Regions from separate parts of the Pontibacillus yanchengensis genome, predicted to be linked through region 1. Evidence: predicted binding sites of a transcription regulator. Region 1 holds the regulator's gene; each other region holds the start of a gene.
The links. The regulator LexA, encoded in region 1, represses DNA repair genes until DNA is damaged. The targets are predictions, from matches to a motif close to CGAACATATGTTCG.
Positions count from the first base shown of each region.

Region 2: GLW08_RS03615 (haloacid dehalogenase-like hydrolase) is a predicted target of LexA. The motif match lies at 2,699-2,712, and genes of this name have one in related genera.
Region 3: uvrB (excinuclease ABC subunit UvrB) is a predicted target of LexA. The motif match lies at 2,299-2,312, and genes of this name have one in related genera.
Region 4: GLW08_RS05965 (YolD-like family protein) is a predicted target of LexA. The motif match lies at 1,614-1,627, and genes of this name have one in related genera.

Region 1 covers NZ_WMEU01000001.1:210,749-214,971, forward strand. The annotation lists gene GLW08_RS01015 (DUF896 domain-containing protein) at 152-385, opposite strand; gene GLW08_RS01020 (YneB family resolvase-like protein) at 558-1,208, opposite strand; gene lexA (transcriptional repressor LexA) at 1,510-2,139, shown strand; gene GLW08_RS01030 (hypothetical protein) at 2,252-2,887, opposite strand; gene glnA (type I glutamate--ammonia ligase) at 3,126-4,223, opposite strand, start outside.
Region 2 covers NZ_WMEU01000001.1:748,724-752,946, reverse strand. The annotation lists gene GLW08_RS03625 (GntR family transcriptional regulator) at 1-334, opposite strand, end outside; gene nagE (N-acetylglucosamine-specific PTS transporter subunit IIBC) at 725-2,632, shown strand; gene GLW08_RS03615 (haloacid dehalogenase-like hydrolase) at 2,773-3,684, shown strand; gene GLW08_RS03610 (S8 family peptidase) at 3,816-4,223, opposite strand, start outside.
Region 3 covers NZ_WMEU01000003.1:417,328-421,550, forward strand. The annotation lists gene GLW08_RS11860 (ATP-binding protein) at 1-160, shown strand, start outside; gene GLW08_RS11865 (peptide chain release factor 3) at 333-1,907, shown strand; gene uvrB (excinuclease ABC subunit UvrB) at 2,383-4,223, shown strand, end outside.
Region 4 covers NZ_WMEU01000001.1:1,236,473-1,240,695, reverse strand. The annotation lists gene GLW08_RS05975 (quinone oxidoreductase family protein) at 278-787, shown strand; gene GLW08_RS05970 (zinc-binding dehydrogenase) at 787-1,170, shown strand; gene GLW08_RS05965 (YolD-like family protein) at 1,650-1,994, shown strand; gene GLW08_RS05960 (hypothetical protein) at 2,230-2,493, opposite strand; gene GLW08_RS05955 (diguanylate cyclase) at 2,976-3,191, shown strand; gene GLW08_RS05950 (GNAT family N-acetyltransferase) at 3,376-3,918, shown strand; gene GLW08_RS05945 (hypothetical protein) at 4,062-4,223, opposite strand, start outside.

The DNA of each region.
Region 1 (4,223 bases):
TTCCCTCATTTGTCACATATATTAGGATGTTACTAGTTCTAATCTTTATGCCTTTTATTATTAAAATCGTGTAATTTCACACTAATCAGTTATCCAAGTAAAAAAATAAATGAAAAAACCCCGTTACATAGACGTAACAGGATTTTCAGAATTAATGCTTTTTATTACGTTCTTTTTCTTCTTTAAGTTTATTAGGTGTTACGTCATTCCCTTCAGGGTCAACAACTTTCACCGATTTCAGATGGTTCTTAAAGGATTTACGAACATTCTTCAAATATTCCTGACGTAATTCTTGTTGTTCGTCTTGTTCTTCTTTTGTTAATCCTTCATTTTTGGATTTATTGGCTAACTCATTAATACGATTAATTTTTTCTTGAGAAAGCATATATATCTTCTCCTTTTCTTAAGATGAAACAAAGGTAGCGTTCATTTAATTAACGTTTACACGAGTTATATAAAGGAAAATCTATAACAATATTTCATCATTTACATTTCCAATGAAAAAAGGCAAGTCCCACGAAGAGTGCTTGCCTTACTTGCTAATTATAGTAACGTTTTTATTTATTTTTTTCAAGTGATTGAAACTCTTGATATCTTCTATGTACTGTTGCTTTAGAGACATTATATCCCATACCTCTTAATGTAGCAGCAATCTCAGAAAAGGTTAAATCATTTTTACGCAACCTTGCTACTTCTTCAACTGGAAAATCTTTTCTATCTCTTCCCTGAGCCATTTCCTGATTAGATAGATTATCTGCAGGATTAAAACCGCTCTCTATCGCCTTTTTCATACCTCGTTTTATTTTTAGGTTATGAATTTTTCTTTGATATTCTTCAACGACACCAACGATTTGTAAAACCATGGAATCTGATTCCGATAATTGCAGGTATCCATTATGTGTAACTGTATAAATAGGGATATTTAACTTATTCAATTGATGAAAAAGAGCGATTTTTGTATTCCCTCTACCTAATCTTGTTTCATCTTGAATTAATAATACATCCGCTTCTCCACTTGTTACCATTTCTAATAGTTCAAATATACCTTCCCGCTCTACGTCATATCCACTAGCTTGTTCCTCTATTATTTTAGAAACTTCAAAGTTGTGAGTTTGTGCAAGTTCTTCTAATTCTAATCGTTGTCTTTTTAAGGAGGATACTTGCGTTTCTTTTTCGGTGCTTACGCGACAATAGATAATAGCTTTCATAGTTTCTCCTAACCTTTCACATTGGTACTTACGAGCACTCTATTTAACTCGTCACCATAGCATAATACATAAATCCTAAGCTGGCTACAAATAATAATATATACGCTACGTCAAGTTTTGATAGATTTTGAAACATGATGATCGCCTCCATAGAATAAGAACTTTTGTTCGCTTTCTTCTAAAATCTATTATATACGAACATTCGTTCTTGTCAACAGATTTTACGAACGAATGTTTGTATATCCTTACCAAGCATGGTATAATGTCGGTAATAAAACAATATGTACGAGGTGTAATTAATATGACAAAACTATCAAAAAGGCAGGAAGCAATACTAGATTTCATTAAAGACCGTGTTCTCGAAAAAGGTTATCCACCATCCGTAAGAGAAATTGGCGAAGCTGTTGGACTAGCTTCTAGTTCTACCGTCCATGGACATCTTGCTAGATTAGAGAAGAAAGGCTATATTAGACGCGATCCAACAAAACCAAGAGCAATTGAAGTCCTAGAATTGGAAGAAGGTACTGGGACGCATATCCCTAAAGGAGAGGCAACTTACGCTCCTGTCATCGGTAAAGTAACCGCTGGGATGCCAATTACAGCTATTGAAAATATTGAAGAATATGTACCTCTTCCTGACACACTTGCAGCAGCAGATGATGAAATCTTTGTTCTCGTTGTCCAAGGGGAAAGTATGATTGAAGCAGGAATCCTTGATGGAGATATGGTCATTGTTCGTAAACAGCAAACCGCCCAAAACGGGGACATTGTAGTTGCAATGACGGAGGATGAAGAAGCAACTGTAAAACGTTTCTTCAAAGAATCTAACTATATACGCTTACAACCAGAAAACGCTACAATGGATCCCATTATCGTTCAAAACATAAGTATATTAGGTCGAGTAGTTGGATTATATCGTCATATCCATTAACATAAAGCTGAAGCTTGATTAATATCAAAAATCCACAAACAAATAAGAAGAGCTGACCAAAAATAGGTCAGCCCTTCTTTTATGATTCAATTTGATGAACTTTTTCTCACTCTTATTTATTTTCTTTCTCCTGCAATAGATCTCGCAGATTGTAGGCAATGAAATAATGCGTATTTCTCGTAAAATAACGTTGTGCTCTATGAACAAATAAGAAGAGTGTTCCAAGAATAATGAGTAAGCCTACGCCTAAAAATAATATGTTCTCAAAAAAGATAAAATATCCTGTTATTAAAAGACATATAATTAAACTTGCTCGAAGAACACCTAATTCCTGTGTCCTCGTCAACAAGTGTTGATATCGAGCTGACAGATATTCCATTTTATGTGGAGAAGAGATATTAGCTAATGATTTCTGCCACAAATATTCAAAATAAAAATACTGTCGTTCCGGTTTTGATTCCTCCTCATAAGAGAGACCGGCATTCTCTAATACTTGCTTAATCTCATGAGAAACTTCCAATGGTCCTCTTCCGAATAACCATTCCATTGCAAAATACGCTTGATGTAAAAGGTAACCCACGATGACGCCAAATGAAATAGCTGTTAGTAAAGCCACTATAATCTCGACTGGTGGTAGATTGTCCGAAAAAAAGACTCTTTTTGAAAATGCATCCAATAAAATATAGTAAAGAATGATCAACCAACCTGGTATTCCCCATCTGATTATATATTTGCTTTCTACATTCATAACTCCCCTCCTAATACGACCTATTATTACTTTCCATATGATTAAATAATATCCTTTTTATTTACGACAAAATGGTCCCTTATGCCTTTCTTTTGGCTACATTTAACGTCTTCTCATACTAATGATTTATAGAGTGTTTTAACCTAGCCTTTTCCTATATAGATTTAGTAGGTATCAGGTCAATCAGAGTACCGCCCATAACAAAACCCTTGAAGCTATGCTTCAAGGGTTTTGTTCATTAATATGTGCTTAGATACTGTTCGCGCTCCCATGGATGGACTTGCGTACGGAACATATCCCATTCGATTTCTTTTGATTCGATGAAGTGCTCATATAGGTGTTCGCCTAGAGCTTCCACCATTTTCTCGTCTTTTTTCAATAATTCAAGTGCATCTGCTAATGTAGCAGGTAGATCTTGAACGCCGTGCTTCACACGTTCTTCTTTATCCATAACATAGATATTACGATCAACTGGTGTTGGGGCTTGTAGTTTGTTCTCGACGCCGTCAAGACCTGATGAAAGTAGAACTGCCATTGCTAAGTATGGGTTTGCTGAGGGATCCACAGAACGCACTTCTATACGAGTACTCATACCACGAGAAGCTGGAATACGAATTAATGGACTTCGGTTTTGACCGGACCATGCAACATAACAAGGTGCTTCGTAACCAGGAACAAGACGTTTATATGAATTAACTGTAGGGTTTGTTACAGCAGTAAAATTCGTTGCGTGCTTCACAACACCTGCGATAAATTGATAAGCTGTTTGACTTAACTGTTGATCACCCTTTTCATCAAAGAATGCGTTCGCACCATCTTTGAATAGGGACATATTCACATGCATACCAGAACCGTTTACTCCAAATAATGGTTTAGGCATAAATGTTGCGTGCAATCCATGCTTCCGTGCAATTGTTTTAACAACAAGTTTAAATGTTTGAATATCATCACAGTGTTTAATGGCATCAGCATATTTGAAATCAATCTCGTGCTGACCTGGTGCTACTTCGTGGTGAGAAGCTTCAATTTCAAAACCCATCTCTTCTAATTCCAATACGATATCACGTCGACAATTTTCACCTAAATCTGTTGGAGCAAGGTCGAAATATCCACCTCTGTCATTAAGCTCCATAGAGGGTTCTCCCTTTTCATCTAATTTAAATAGGAAGAATTCTGGCTCCGTACCTAAGTTAAACGCAGAGAATCCTAGTTCTTCCATTTTCTTAAGATTACGTTTTAGGTTATAACGTGGGCACCCTTCAAATGGTGTACCATCTGGATTGCAGATGTCACAAATAAAACGAGCTACTTTCCCTTTTTCAGAAGTCCATGGGAA
Region 2 (4,223 bases), 540 kb from region 1:
GGGCAGGGATGATTTCAAAGCCAACTAATCGATTTCCGGGTTTCATGCCACGAGCTCGCATATCTTCAGAAAAGCTCGTTAAACCCTGTAGGTTTTTTTCAATTTTTTGCTTTGAGACAAAGGTACCCCTACCTTTTTGTCTATATAAATATCCAGCATGAACGAGATTGCTTATAGCCTGACGTACAGTCATCCGACTGATGTTGTATTGTTCTGTATATTCACGTTCAGAAGGTAATGCATCTCCTGGTTGTAGCACTCCGTTAATGATTTGGGATTTTATGGCTTCTTCTATTTGATAATAAATAGGTACAGGGGAGTTTTTATCGATCATAGGTGTTCCTCCTTATGTGTTACTTGGACGACTGTTTATAAAATTCTATGGTATAGATTACGAATCCATTGCAGAAACGATTCACATTTCTGTTCACATCATATCTTACTCAATGATAGATGTCTAGACAAGTTACGAACATAATAGACAAGTTATTATATAAAATAGGTGAAACATAAAATTGGAATTCATATGGACATTTGTATAAATGTATAGACAACTTATCATCGTACTGATATCCTCGAATTGTAAACGATTTATTATATGTAGATGTAGTGCTACGTAAAAGATAAGGAATAGAGCGTATATTGTAAGGGCTTTAATGATTTGTTTTAGAGCCTCTGTTCCTTATTGTATTCACATTTTATTTCGGAAAGGGGAAAAAGAGGAATGTTAAACTTTTTACAGCGTATCGGAAAAGCGTTAATGCTTCCAATCGCTTTACTGCCAGCAGCCGGACTATTGCTTCGGTTAGGACAGGATGACTTTCTAGGCATTCCGTTTATGGCTGCAGCAGGAGGAGCTATTTTCGATCAATTACCGCTCCTTTTTGCAATAGGTGTAGCGATAGGGATGTCGAAGGATGGTCATGGCGCCGCTGGACTTGCGGGTGCAATTGGGTACTTTGTGCTGCAAAATGGTGCCCAATCTATTAATGAGGACATCAATATTTCCTTTTTAGGTGGAATATTAAGCGGTGTTATAGCAGGTTTACTCTACAACAAATACGGTGAAATAAAGCTTCCGGATTGGCTTGCATTCTTTGGAGGTAAACGGTTTGTGCCCATCGTAACAGCAGGTACGATGATTGTGCTTGCAGGGATATTTGGGGTTATTTGGCCAACAATTCAGGATGGAATTAACGCACTAGGACAATGGATCATTGATGCAGGAGCACTAGGTGTTGGGATTTATGGTTTCTTGAACCGCCTCCTAATTCCAGTTGGTCTTCACCACGTACTGAATAGTTTTGTATGGTTCGTTTTTGGAGATTATCAGGGAGCTACTGGGGACTTGAACCGTTTCTTCGAAGGTGACCCTGAAGCAGGTATCTTTATGGCTGGTTTCTTCCCAATCATGATGTTTGGACTGCCAGCTGCTGCTTTAGCAATGATCGTGACAGCAAAAGAAAACCGTCGAAAAGCAACGGCAGGAATGCTTGGTGGTATTGCGTTAACTTCATTTATTACGGGGATTACAGAACCAATTGAGTTCTCCTTCATGTTTTTATCTCCATTACTTTATGGTGTGCACGCATTATTAACAGGTCTATCCATGGTTGTAGCATATGTATTTGACATGCTTCATGGCTTTACATTTTCAGCAGGTGCGATTGACTATGTGTTGAACTTCGGCTTAGCACAAAAACCACTGTTACTTCTACTCCAAGGTTTAGTGTTTGGTGCCATTTATTTCGTAGTCTTCTATTTCTTAATCATTAAACTAAATCTGCAAACACCAGGCCGTGAAGAAGAAGACTTTGATATGGAAGAAGGAGAAGAGCCAGCAGCTGGTGGACCTACTGGGGGCGACAAATTTGAAAACATGGCTGCTCACTTTATGCAAGACTTAGGCGGAAAATCGAACATTAAGTCTATTGATTATTGCGCAACACGTTTACGTTTAGCGATTCATGATATCGACCAAGTAGCTGAAAACAAACTAAGAAAGCACGGAGCAAATGGTGTGATGAAAGTAAGTCGCACAAATATCCAAGTGGTCGTAGGGACAAATGTTGAATTTGTGGCCAATGCGATGCAAAAACAACTAAATCAACAAGGTGAGCCTAAACCAACGGATGAGGTGGAGGAACAATCAACTTCTGATGCAAAGAGGCCACTAACAGGTAGTGATTTCGTATTACCGATATCTGGAAAAGTAGTGCCAATAACAGAAGTACCAGACGATGCATTTTCCCAAAAAATGATGGGCGATGGTTTTGCCATTGAACCAGCTGAAAACTCCGTTGTTTCTCCAGTAGACGGGGAAGTCACTACGGTATTCCCATCCAAGCATGCGGTTGGTATTACAGCTAATAGTGGTCATGAGATCTTGATTCACGTTGGGCTGGATACGGTGAAAATAGAAGGAGAAGGCTTCAATGATTTCGTGAAAGCTGGCGATAAAGTAACAAAAGGTCAACGTTTGTTAGAAGTAGATTTCAAAGCAATTGAATCTAAAGTGCCTTCTATCGTAACGCCGATTGTCTTTACGAACTTAAGTGAAGATGAAACGCTTACAGTTCACAAGCATGGTGAATTTGATCAGGGGACAGAAGGAATTCTAGAAGTGAAGTGATTGCAAGAAGGCTATCCCTAAGTGGGGATGGCCTTTCTTTTTACATTTTAAGATAGAGTGTAGGGATAAACAGAAGTTCGCTCTAAGCTTTAGTGATGATAAGGTATTATAGAGTTAGTGTTAAACTAGGAGGTTATACGATGAAACGTTTTTTAAATTGTACTGCATCAGATTTTCAACAAATGAATGGTCAGGATTTGGTTGAAAGCATTCGAACATCAGAGGGAAGAATTGTTTTATCAGAAGTCATTCCTTCCTTTCAGCCGCTATATCGTGAGGTGAGCAATATGGAGCTTATAGCATCATTTGGAGCGGATTTGATTTTACTAAATCTTATAGATGTATTTAATCCAGTTATGGAAGGTGTTCCAAATGAAGGTTCTATTGTTCAGCAAGTAAAAAACCTAACTGGTCGTCCAGTTGGAGTCAATCTAGAGCCAGTCGATCCAAACTTGAGAATGAATGAGCAACTTGAGTCACTACCGATTGGACGAAGATACTCTAAAGAAACGGTTGAAAAAGCAATGGAACTGGGATTTGATTATATTTGTTTTACTGGTAATCCAAGAACTGGAGTGAGTAATAAAGAAATAATTTCAGCGGTTCGTGAATCAAAAAGAATTGTTGGGGACGACTTGTTTATTATAGCTGGAAAGATGCATGGAGCTGGAGTTACAAGCGAAAGTGGAAGTGGCATAACCAATGAATCGACCATTAAGGATTTGGTAACAGTAGGAGCAGATGTTATCTTAATACCTTCACCTGGAACGGTTCCTGGAGTTAGTGTTGAGAATGTACAGAATTGGACGAGCTACATACATGAAGCTGGAGCTTTAGCGATGCTGACCATCGGCACAAGCCAAGAAGGGGCAACAGAAGATACAATCAGACAAATTGCTCTTCAAAATAAGATGGCCGGAGCAGATATTCATCACATCGGAGATGCCGGCTATAATGGAGTTGCCGTACCAGAAAACATTATGGAGTATTCGATTGCAATAAGAGGGAAACGTCACACGTATGTAAGGATGGCACGCTCCATTAATAGGTAAGTTTATTAATTAGATGCATTAACATGTTAGACATGCATCCTAAGTATGTATAATCATAAGCACAGGACGAAACCGTAGGTGATTTCGTCCTTCTTTTTATGACATACGCCAAACCTTGACTATAACCAATGTTATTCTTCTGATCCTTCTTCTAACATAAAGGCTTCAAATTCATCGTATGGAACGTCACTAACCCCTAAGGTAAGTAATCCATTTCCTTCTGTTCGTTTACTGTAACCTAATGGAGAAGTGTGTTTAACGAGTTGTGCATACAGTTCAGGTTCAGATAAGGTACGGCCGAATTCTTGTTCATTTTTTTCTAATAATAAAGCGGAAGCACCTGCAACGTGAGGTGTCCCCATTGAAGTTCCTGATAGGGTAGCGTATTGACCGTTCATATATGTGGAACGAATGCCGACTCCAGGAGCAACTATATCAATTTCATCGTTTGTATTTGTAAAGTCTGCCATGTCTCCATTAAAGTCAACAGCCCCAACTTGCACGACTTCTTTGTAATACCCTGGGTACAATTTTTCAGT
Region 3 (4,223 bases), on a different contig from region 1:
TACTGCTCTCGATGAACGTCAACGTGGGGAAACTCTAGGGGTGGAACACTACTTAACGAAGCCATATCCACCGAACAAGTTGGCAACAGTTATTTTACAAACCTTGCTTACAAATGAGAAACAAGGACAAATTCTCATAGCCGATAAGAGTGAGCTATAGTCCCTTTTTACGTATTTGCTCTAGTTATTTCAAGTATGTTTTGCTGAATGGGGAAGATTCGTTTTATAATAGGTAAAGGATAAAAAATAAATGAATGTCAGGAGAACAGGCTGCTTGATAAGTAAAGCCTGTTCTTTACGTAATGAACTTTATATTAGGAGAAGAATCTACTATGAGTGTAAAAGAGGAAATGCAAAAACGTCGAACCTTTGCGATTATTTCTCACCCCGATGCGGGTAAGACAACGTTAACGGAGAAATTTTTGCTGTATGGAAATTTAATACGAAATGCCGGGACTGTAAAAGCGAAAAAGTCAGGTAAATTCGCAACTTCTGACTGGATGGAGATTGAAAAGAAGCGCGGAATTTCCGTCACCTCCTCCGTCATGAATTTTGAATATGAAGGGTACCAGGTCAACATTTTGGATACCCCTGGTCACGAAGACTTCAGTGAGGATACGTACAGAACGCTCACAGCTGTCGATAGCGTAATCATGATTATTGATGGTACCAAAGGGATTGAGGCTCAGACCTTAAAGCTATTTAAAGTTTGTAAAATGAGAGGTATCCCTATCTTCACCTTTATCAACAAGCTTGACAGGGAAGGAAAAGACCCTTTTGATTTATTAAAGGAAATTGAAGATGAGCTAGGTATCCAAACATATCCGATGAATTGGCCAGTTGGAATGGGTAAGCGATTCCAGGGGATTTTTGATCGTCAAAATGACCAATTTATTCGTTTTTCAGGGAATGAACAAGAAATCCCTATTCCGAAAGAAGAGTTAGACAACTATCCTGAACTAGTCGAAAATGAAACGTTCCAAGCAGCTTATGAAGAAATGGAATTGTTAGAAGAAGCGGGCGAACAGTTAGATATGGATGCCGTGCAACAAGGGGAACTCACCCCTGTATTCTTTGGTAGTGCCCTTGCGCCGTTTGGTGTGGAGACATTCTTTGAATCGTTTATATCCATGGCCCCGCAGCCATTTCCACGTAAAGCTTCTGGAGAACTTATTCCTCCAGATAAGGAAGAGTTTTCTGGATTCATTTTCAAAATTCAAGCGAACATGAACAAAGCACACCGTGATCGTGTGGCGTTCGTACGTGTTTGTTCAGGTAAGTTTGAACGTGGCATGAATGTAACGTTGGACCGTACAGGCAAGACGATTAAGATTGCGCAAACCCAACAGTTTGTGGCTTCATCAAGAGAAACAGCTGAAATTGCGTACCCAGGTGATATTATCGGAATCTATGATCCGAACGTGTATCGCATTGGGGATACGCTTGTAGAAGGGAAGAACACGTTCCACTATGAGGAATTACCACAATTCCCTCCGGAACTATTCAAGAAGGTTACAGCGAAAAACGTCATGAAAGCGAAGCAGTTTAAAAAGGGAATCGAGCAGCTTGTGCAAGAAGGCGCGATTCAGTTGTTTAGAGGCGTTCGTAACGAAGAATACATTATTGGAGCGGTCGGACAGCTTCAATATGATGTGTTTGAGTATCGAATGAAAAATGAATACAACGTCGATATCGTCCTTGAATCAATAGGGGAGCGGATGCCGCGTTGGCTTAAAGAAGAGCAAGTAGATCAAAAACTATTTGATGAGCGAAGCATGCTCGTCAAAGACCGTGAAGACAATTACATTGCTTTATTTAAAAACGAATTCTCCTTACGCTGGTTCAGAGATAAAAACCCTGATATCGAATTGATTGACTTGTTTGAAGTGAATCAATATAGTCAATAATAGAAGACAAAAGCTAACCCATGAAGGGTTAGCTTTTTTTAATACGTAAAGAAAGCATACGTTTATCGCACTTATGTGTCCAGCTCCAGCGCCTAGCGCCTAGCAAACTTCCTGCACCTCCTTACGATAAGTCAACATCGAATCGCTTGCGCTCTTCGTGTTTCCTTTACCTCATACGGAGGAAGTTCGATTAAACCCGCTGCATCACGCAGCAACATCGAACCAAACCACCTCCTGTGGGCAGCAGTTTGTACGTCGCTAACGAGGCGCTTGCGCTTTTGTTCATATGTTCAGCATGAGTTAAATGGCTGTAAAGGAATCTAGTTTTCGGGAATATCCCAGCCCCAGCCACGAGTTCTAATTGGAAATGCAAAGGAATGTGCTAAATACTCGAATGTTTGTTCGCCTTTATGTTAGGATAGAGTAAGATTGTGGTAAACTACGTGTATGAGATTATGCGAATGGAGGTTGCAACGTGGAAAGCCAATTTGAATTAGTGTCTCAATATCAACCTCAGGGAGATCAACCCCGTGCCATTGAAGAACTAAAGAATGGAATAGTGAACGGAAAAAAACATCAAACCCTACTAGGGGCCACAGGTACTGGTAAAACATTTACGATGTCGAATGTTATACAGCAGGTAAATAAACCAACCCTTGTGATTGCTCACAATAAAACCCTCGCAGGTCAGCTTTATAGCGAGTTTAAAGAATTTTTTCCTAATAATGCAGTGGAGTACTTCGTCAGCTACTACGATTATTACCAGCCCGAAGCTTACGTTCCTTCCACTGATACATTTATAGAGAAGGATGCCAACATAAATGATGAAATTGATAAATTACGTCACTCTGCTACGTCATCGTTGTTTGAACGAAATGATGTCATTATCGTAGCTAGTGTGTCTTGTATATATGGTTTAGGTAATCCGGAAGAATACCGGAACCTTGTGTTATCCATTCGTAAAGGAATGGAGAAAGATCGTGATGAATTATTGCGAGATTTAGTAGACATTCAATATGCCCGAAATGATATCGACTTCCAGCGTGGTACATTCCGTGTGCGTGGTGATTCAGTCGAAATCATTCCGGCCTCAAGAGAAGAACATTGCCTTCGTATCGAATTTTTTGGTGATGAGATTGATCGAATCCGTGAAGTGGATGCACTAACAGGTGAAATCATCGGGGATCGAGAGCATGTAGCAATTTTCCCTGCTTCTCACTTCGTAACTCGTGAGGAGAAAATGAAAGTAGCCATCAAAAATATTGAACGTGAACTACAAGATCGCCTGAAAGAACTAAAGGATCAAAACAAGCTTTTAGAAGCACAAAGACTGGAGCAACGTACAAGCTATGATTTAGAAATGATGCGGGAAATGGGCTTCTGCTCAGGGATTGAAAACTATTCCCGTCATTTAACGCTAAGAGAAGAAGGTGCAACACCTTATACATTACTGGACTATTTTCCTGATGATTACCTAATGATGGTCGACGAGTCCCACGTGACACTTCCACAGGTTCGTGGCATGTACAACGGAGACCAAGCGCGTAAGCAAGTGCTAGTGGATCACGGTTTCCGTTTACCGTCTGCATTAGATAACCGTCCGCTTACATTTTCAGAATTTGAAAACCATATGAATCAAGCGGTCTATGTATCCGCCACACCTGGACCTTATGAACAGGAGCACTCACCTGAAATGGTAGAACAGATCATTCGTCCTACAGGATTGTTAGACCCTAAAGTGAATGTGCGACCAATTCATGGGCAAATTGATGACCTCATTGGTGAGATTAATACTCGTAAAGAACAAGGGGAGCGTGTCCTAGTTACAACCCTTACGAAGAAAATGTCTGAGGATCTTACCGATTATTTAAAGGAAATTGGTATTAAAGTCGCGTACTTACACTCAGAGATTAAAACATTAGAACGAATTGAAATTATTCGTGATTTGCGCCGAGGCAAATATGACGTATTAGTCGGCATTAACTTGTTACGGGAAGGGCTAGATATTCCGGAAGTATCCTTAGTCGCAATACTAGATGCCGATAAAGAAGGTTTCTTGCGCTCACAACGTTCTCTCATTCAGACGATTGGACGGGCAGCGCGTAATGAAAATGGACAGGTTATTATGTATGCCGATAAATATACTGATTCTATGAATATTGCAATTGATGAGACCGAACGTCGTCGCGCGAAACAGATGGAATATAACGAAAAGCACGGTATTACGCCTACCACGATTAAGAAAGAAATTCGCGATGTTATCCAAGCGACTATGGCCGCAGAAGATTCCGAAGAATATGATAGCAAACCAGATGT
Region 4 (4,223 bases), 1.0 Mb from region 1:
GCTACAGAGGCAAGTTGATGAAGAAAGAAAAGAAGTCAGCACGTGATGCTGACTTCTTATTATGCAGAAAGGTCGTTTTAGTAGTGCAATCAACGCAATGCTATAGTATAAAGCCCTTTTTGTAATATCTAAAACAGAACATGATAATCATTGGATACTGGAACAATATGTAGTAGAGGAGAAGTATGAGAGCTGCTATTAGTGATTATAGTAAGAAAATGAACGTTATGTAAGCGTAAGGAATGCGCAACGTCCAAAGCTAACGAAAAACGAAGTATTGATTAATGTAGGATCTGTTAGTTTAAATTTTGCAGATGTTTCCGCGATTAGAGGTTACTATCATTCTCTAGGAGGGGAATATTTTATTCCTGGTTTTGATTGTGCCGGAACCATTGTGGAGGTAGGAGAGAGCGTAGAACGATTCTCAAAAGGGGATCGAGTTGTTGGGTTTCCAAATGGAGGAGCATTAGCGGATTATGTAAGTGTTGATTGTAATCTTGTTTATAACGTACCTAAAAATGTTTCTTTTGACTATACCGTAGCCATTTTAAGTATAGGAATTACAGCATATGAATTAGTACACAAGGTAGCTGTGGTAAAGGAGTCAGATAAAGTATTAGTTCATGCAGCTGCTGGAGGTGTTGGCTTAACGTTACTACAATTGCTCCAAAAACAAAAAGCAACAATCTACGGAACGGTTGGAAATGAAGAGAAAGATAAATTGATAAAAAATATAGGGGCCCATCAAGCTATACTATATAGAAAAGAAGACTTCCAGAAAAAATAATGGATTTGACGGAAAGAAGAGGAGTAGATATTGTTTTTGATTCTGTTGGGGGTGAAGTTCTGGAAAAAAGTATGAAATGTCTTTCTTCTTATGGGAAGTTGATAACCTACGGCCATGCTTCTGGTAAACCGGGGCAGATTTTATCGACAAATCTTCATTCGACATCTAGATCGGTTATAGGTTATAGCCCTGGTGAGAGACAGCATGATTATCCAGAATCACTTAGGGAGAGTGCCGAAACTGTAATGACATTATTATCAACTGAAGAATTAGACGTGAAAATTAGTGAAAAATTAAGTTTAGAGGAAGTTAATAAAGGATTTCAACTGATGGCTGATAGAGGAAATATAGGAAAAATACTAATAAATCTTAATGATTCATAATAAAACGAAAAAATATCGAACTTACCCAAATGATAGCCTCCTCTCTTATGAGGATGAGGCTATCTTTATTTCCTATTGTACCTTTTTCATTAAAACATCATTTCCATATTAGTTTTAAACTACTTCGTCATAAGGAGCTAGCATCTTGATACCATAATGTGTGTAGTTGGTTCATCAAGAAAGAAAAAACTGATTGGATAATACTCCAATCAGCTCTTTAAGGGGAAATTCTAATAGATAAAGTGTTCAGAATTATCATAACATTAACGCTTTAAAGCGTAAAGTGAAAATAAAAGAATTATATAATAATATGGTTCAACATTATCAACACTTTGTTAAAGTCTTTTCTTGAAGAACAAGGTTTAAGTTACTTTATTCAAATTCGAAATTAGATACTTCCTACCTATTCCTTATTGATTTGAACTGTCAGAATCGATATAATAAGAACAAATGTTCGTTTTGAAAGTGGAGGGATATCTATGACGAGAGAACGTATAAATGATAGAGGAACTATTAAATGGACCTCAATGATGCTTCCAGAACATGTAGAAAAGCTGAAAGAGATGTGGAGAGAAGATGAACGGGTAGAAAAAGGGGATCTAGATGAGCAGCAAGCTGCAGAAATTGACTTTAAGCTACAACTTGCATTAAAGGATGATTTAACGGTTGGAATTAGCTATCATAACGGATTTGACTATAGATATGCAAAAGTCAAAATTCTTTCGATCATCCATGAAAAGAAGACATTATATGTGGTGAATCAAGAAAGTAAAGATAAGGTCGAAGTCAGTTTACACGCTATTAACGAGGTTACGATTATTTGAGAACCAGACATATCTATTGTACTTGTTTAAGCAATATTATCGTAATGAAAAAAATGTTACGATGAGGTTGTTGGCAAAGAGTTCCAATAGATCTGCGGTAGAAAAGTGGGTTAAAGGATGGGGAATATGAAGAAAATTATAGTTAGCTATCGTATTAGTCGGTTCTATTATAGCGGGCTCTGCAATGTTCTTATAGTTAAGAAGGGAAGTAGCATGTGATGCCCACACGCTACTTTTATTGGTTTGAAGGACGATCCTCTTGAATCATCTCTAAAAGTTTTGCAGCTCTTTCGTCTCCATCATACCATTCGTCGATAATGTCTTGCGTGTTTTTGGTGAATACGTCATGTACGAATTTTCCTTCTAAATGTTCTTCAGAAGAGGTAATGGAAGCCTCCATAGTGGATTGAATCTTATTATGGTTCGCTTGATGTGATTTTAACGGAGTACCCAGCAGAATCTCACCTAATCGTTGACTATTCAGTTTACTTATTTTCATGTTAACTCCCCCTTTCTCTCCTGAATAACCCAGATTTTAACCTTTGTTGTCTTTACAGTTGTATGAATTTATATAGTGTATATCGACAAGATATCTTATTTTTCGACATATATCATCCCTTTTTTTATATTTCTAACTTAAGATGATATAGACGAAGGGCCTGAATCTCTATCCTTGCAACCTTTTGATATCGAAAAATACATAAAAATAGATATTTAGACTCACGCATCGAATGGTTTTGGTTCTATGGTCTGTGGGAATTAGTATTCAAATATGACGCACAAACACCAGGAGGACACTGGTTTGGGATATAAAGGGAGAATAATCAGTATGGCCATCGTACTTTTCCTAGATATATTGGAATGCGTACACGTATATAATAAACGGTTCTCTTAACTAGATGAACCTAGATTTTGGTTTAGTCTTGCTGTTTCAATTGTCGAGGTATTAATGGGTGGTGGATAGGGAAGCAGTTTGATCGAGTGAAGTTTCTATCAAAACGAGGTTATTTAACAAAAGCGTTTAACAGAAGATGGGTTTACAAGAAATATGATCGATTTTTTAATAGTTTGGAAACTACCGATAGAATAAAGGTGACGTTAGTTGATATTAATCAATTTAAACAAATTAACGATCATTATGGACATGAAGTGGGTGATAGAGCAATTTGTGAGGTAGCTGAGAACCAGAGTAGATAAAAGTGGAATTGTAGCTAGATGGGGAGGGGATGAGTTTCTCGTCATCGAAAAGAGGTCATAAGCTGAACTCTCATCTCTTGAATTAGAGCATTTTCATCTGTCACCAGCAATAATCATTACTGCTTCGAAAGGGACTGTCACTTGTGAAAAAACGTATTGTACATTAGACGAACTAGTTTAGGAAATTAATGACTTTATAGAGGAGATTATTTTTCCAAAGGCGAGACAATTAAAGCTAGATTCATTTGAGGTAATGGGGAATCATAGTCACTGGAATGAGACGATAGAACATGTTTTTGCTGATCGAGAACTTGAGAGTTGGAGAAAAAATGTTTTCAAGCTTTACAAAGAGGATTACGCAAAAGAGAAAGAACCTTGTTTAGAGCCGGGATATGAGATAAAGCAAATTACAAAAGAACTTTATGACTCCGATATAATGCAAAATATTGAGTTTTTACATAAAAAGCTATTAGAGTTTTGGTCAGATGCTGATTCCTTTTTAAGAAAGGGGATTGGATATTGTGTTGTTTATGGTCAAGCCATAGTGAGTGTTTGTTTCACTGGATTTATCGCAAGTAATCTTCATGTTGTTGATATAAAAACAGACAAGCATCATCAAGGCAAAAAATTAGGACAAAAGGTGGCACATTCGTATGTGAAGAAAAGTTACGCCTTATTGGGACTGCGTGGAAAAATCATCCATCTAGGTCTGTTGCAGAGCTTCTAGGCTTTACAAGTGAGTTCACCTATAAAGGATATGCGTTTGGAATTTAAAGTGACTGTTTCTCACAAAAATAGGGGAATGCACTAGTGAATCTATGGGAAGTGTTCGCCTAATGTGAACTTAGCCATCCAAAATGTCCCCATTTATTACTCAGCTGAAGCCAAATGATAATTTGCCTGCATACCTTTCCTCATCAACTCATAAATAATTGTTTCGACATTTTTCCGGATTGCTGGATTGAAATAATTTCGTTTCTCTTCGTACCCATTACACGTAAATAAATACGATGAAAAGGATTCGTTTTTATT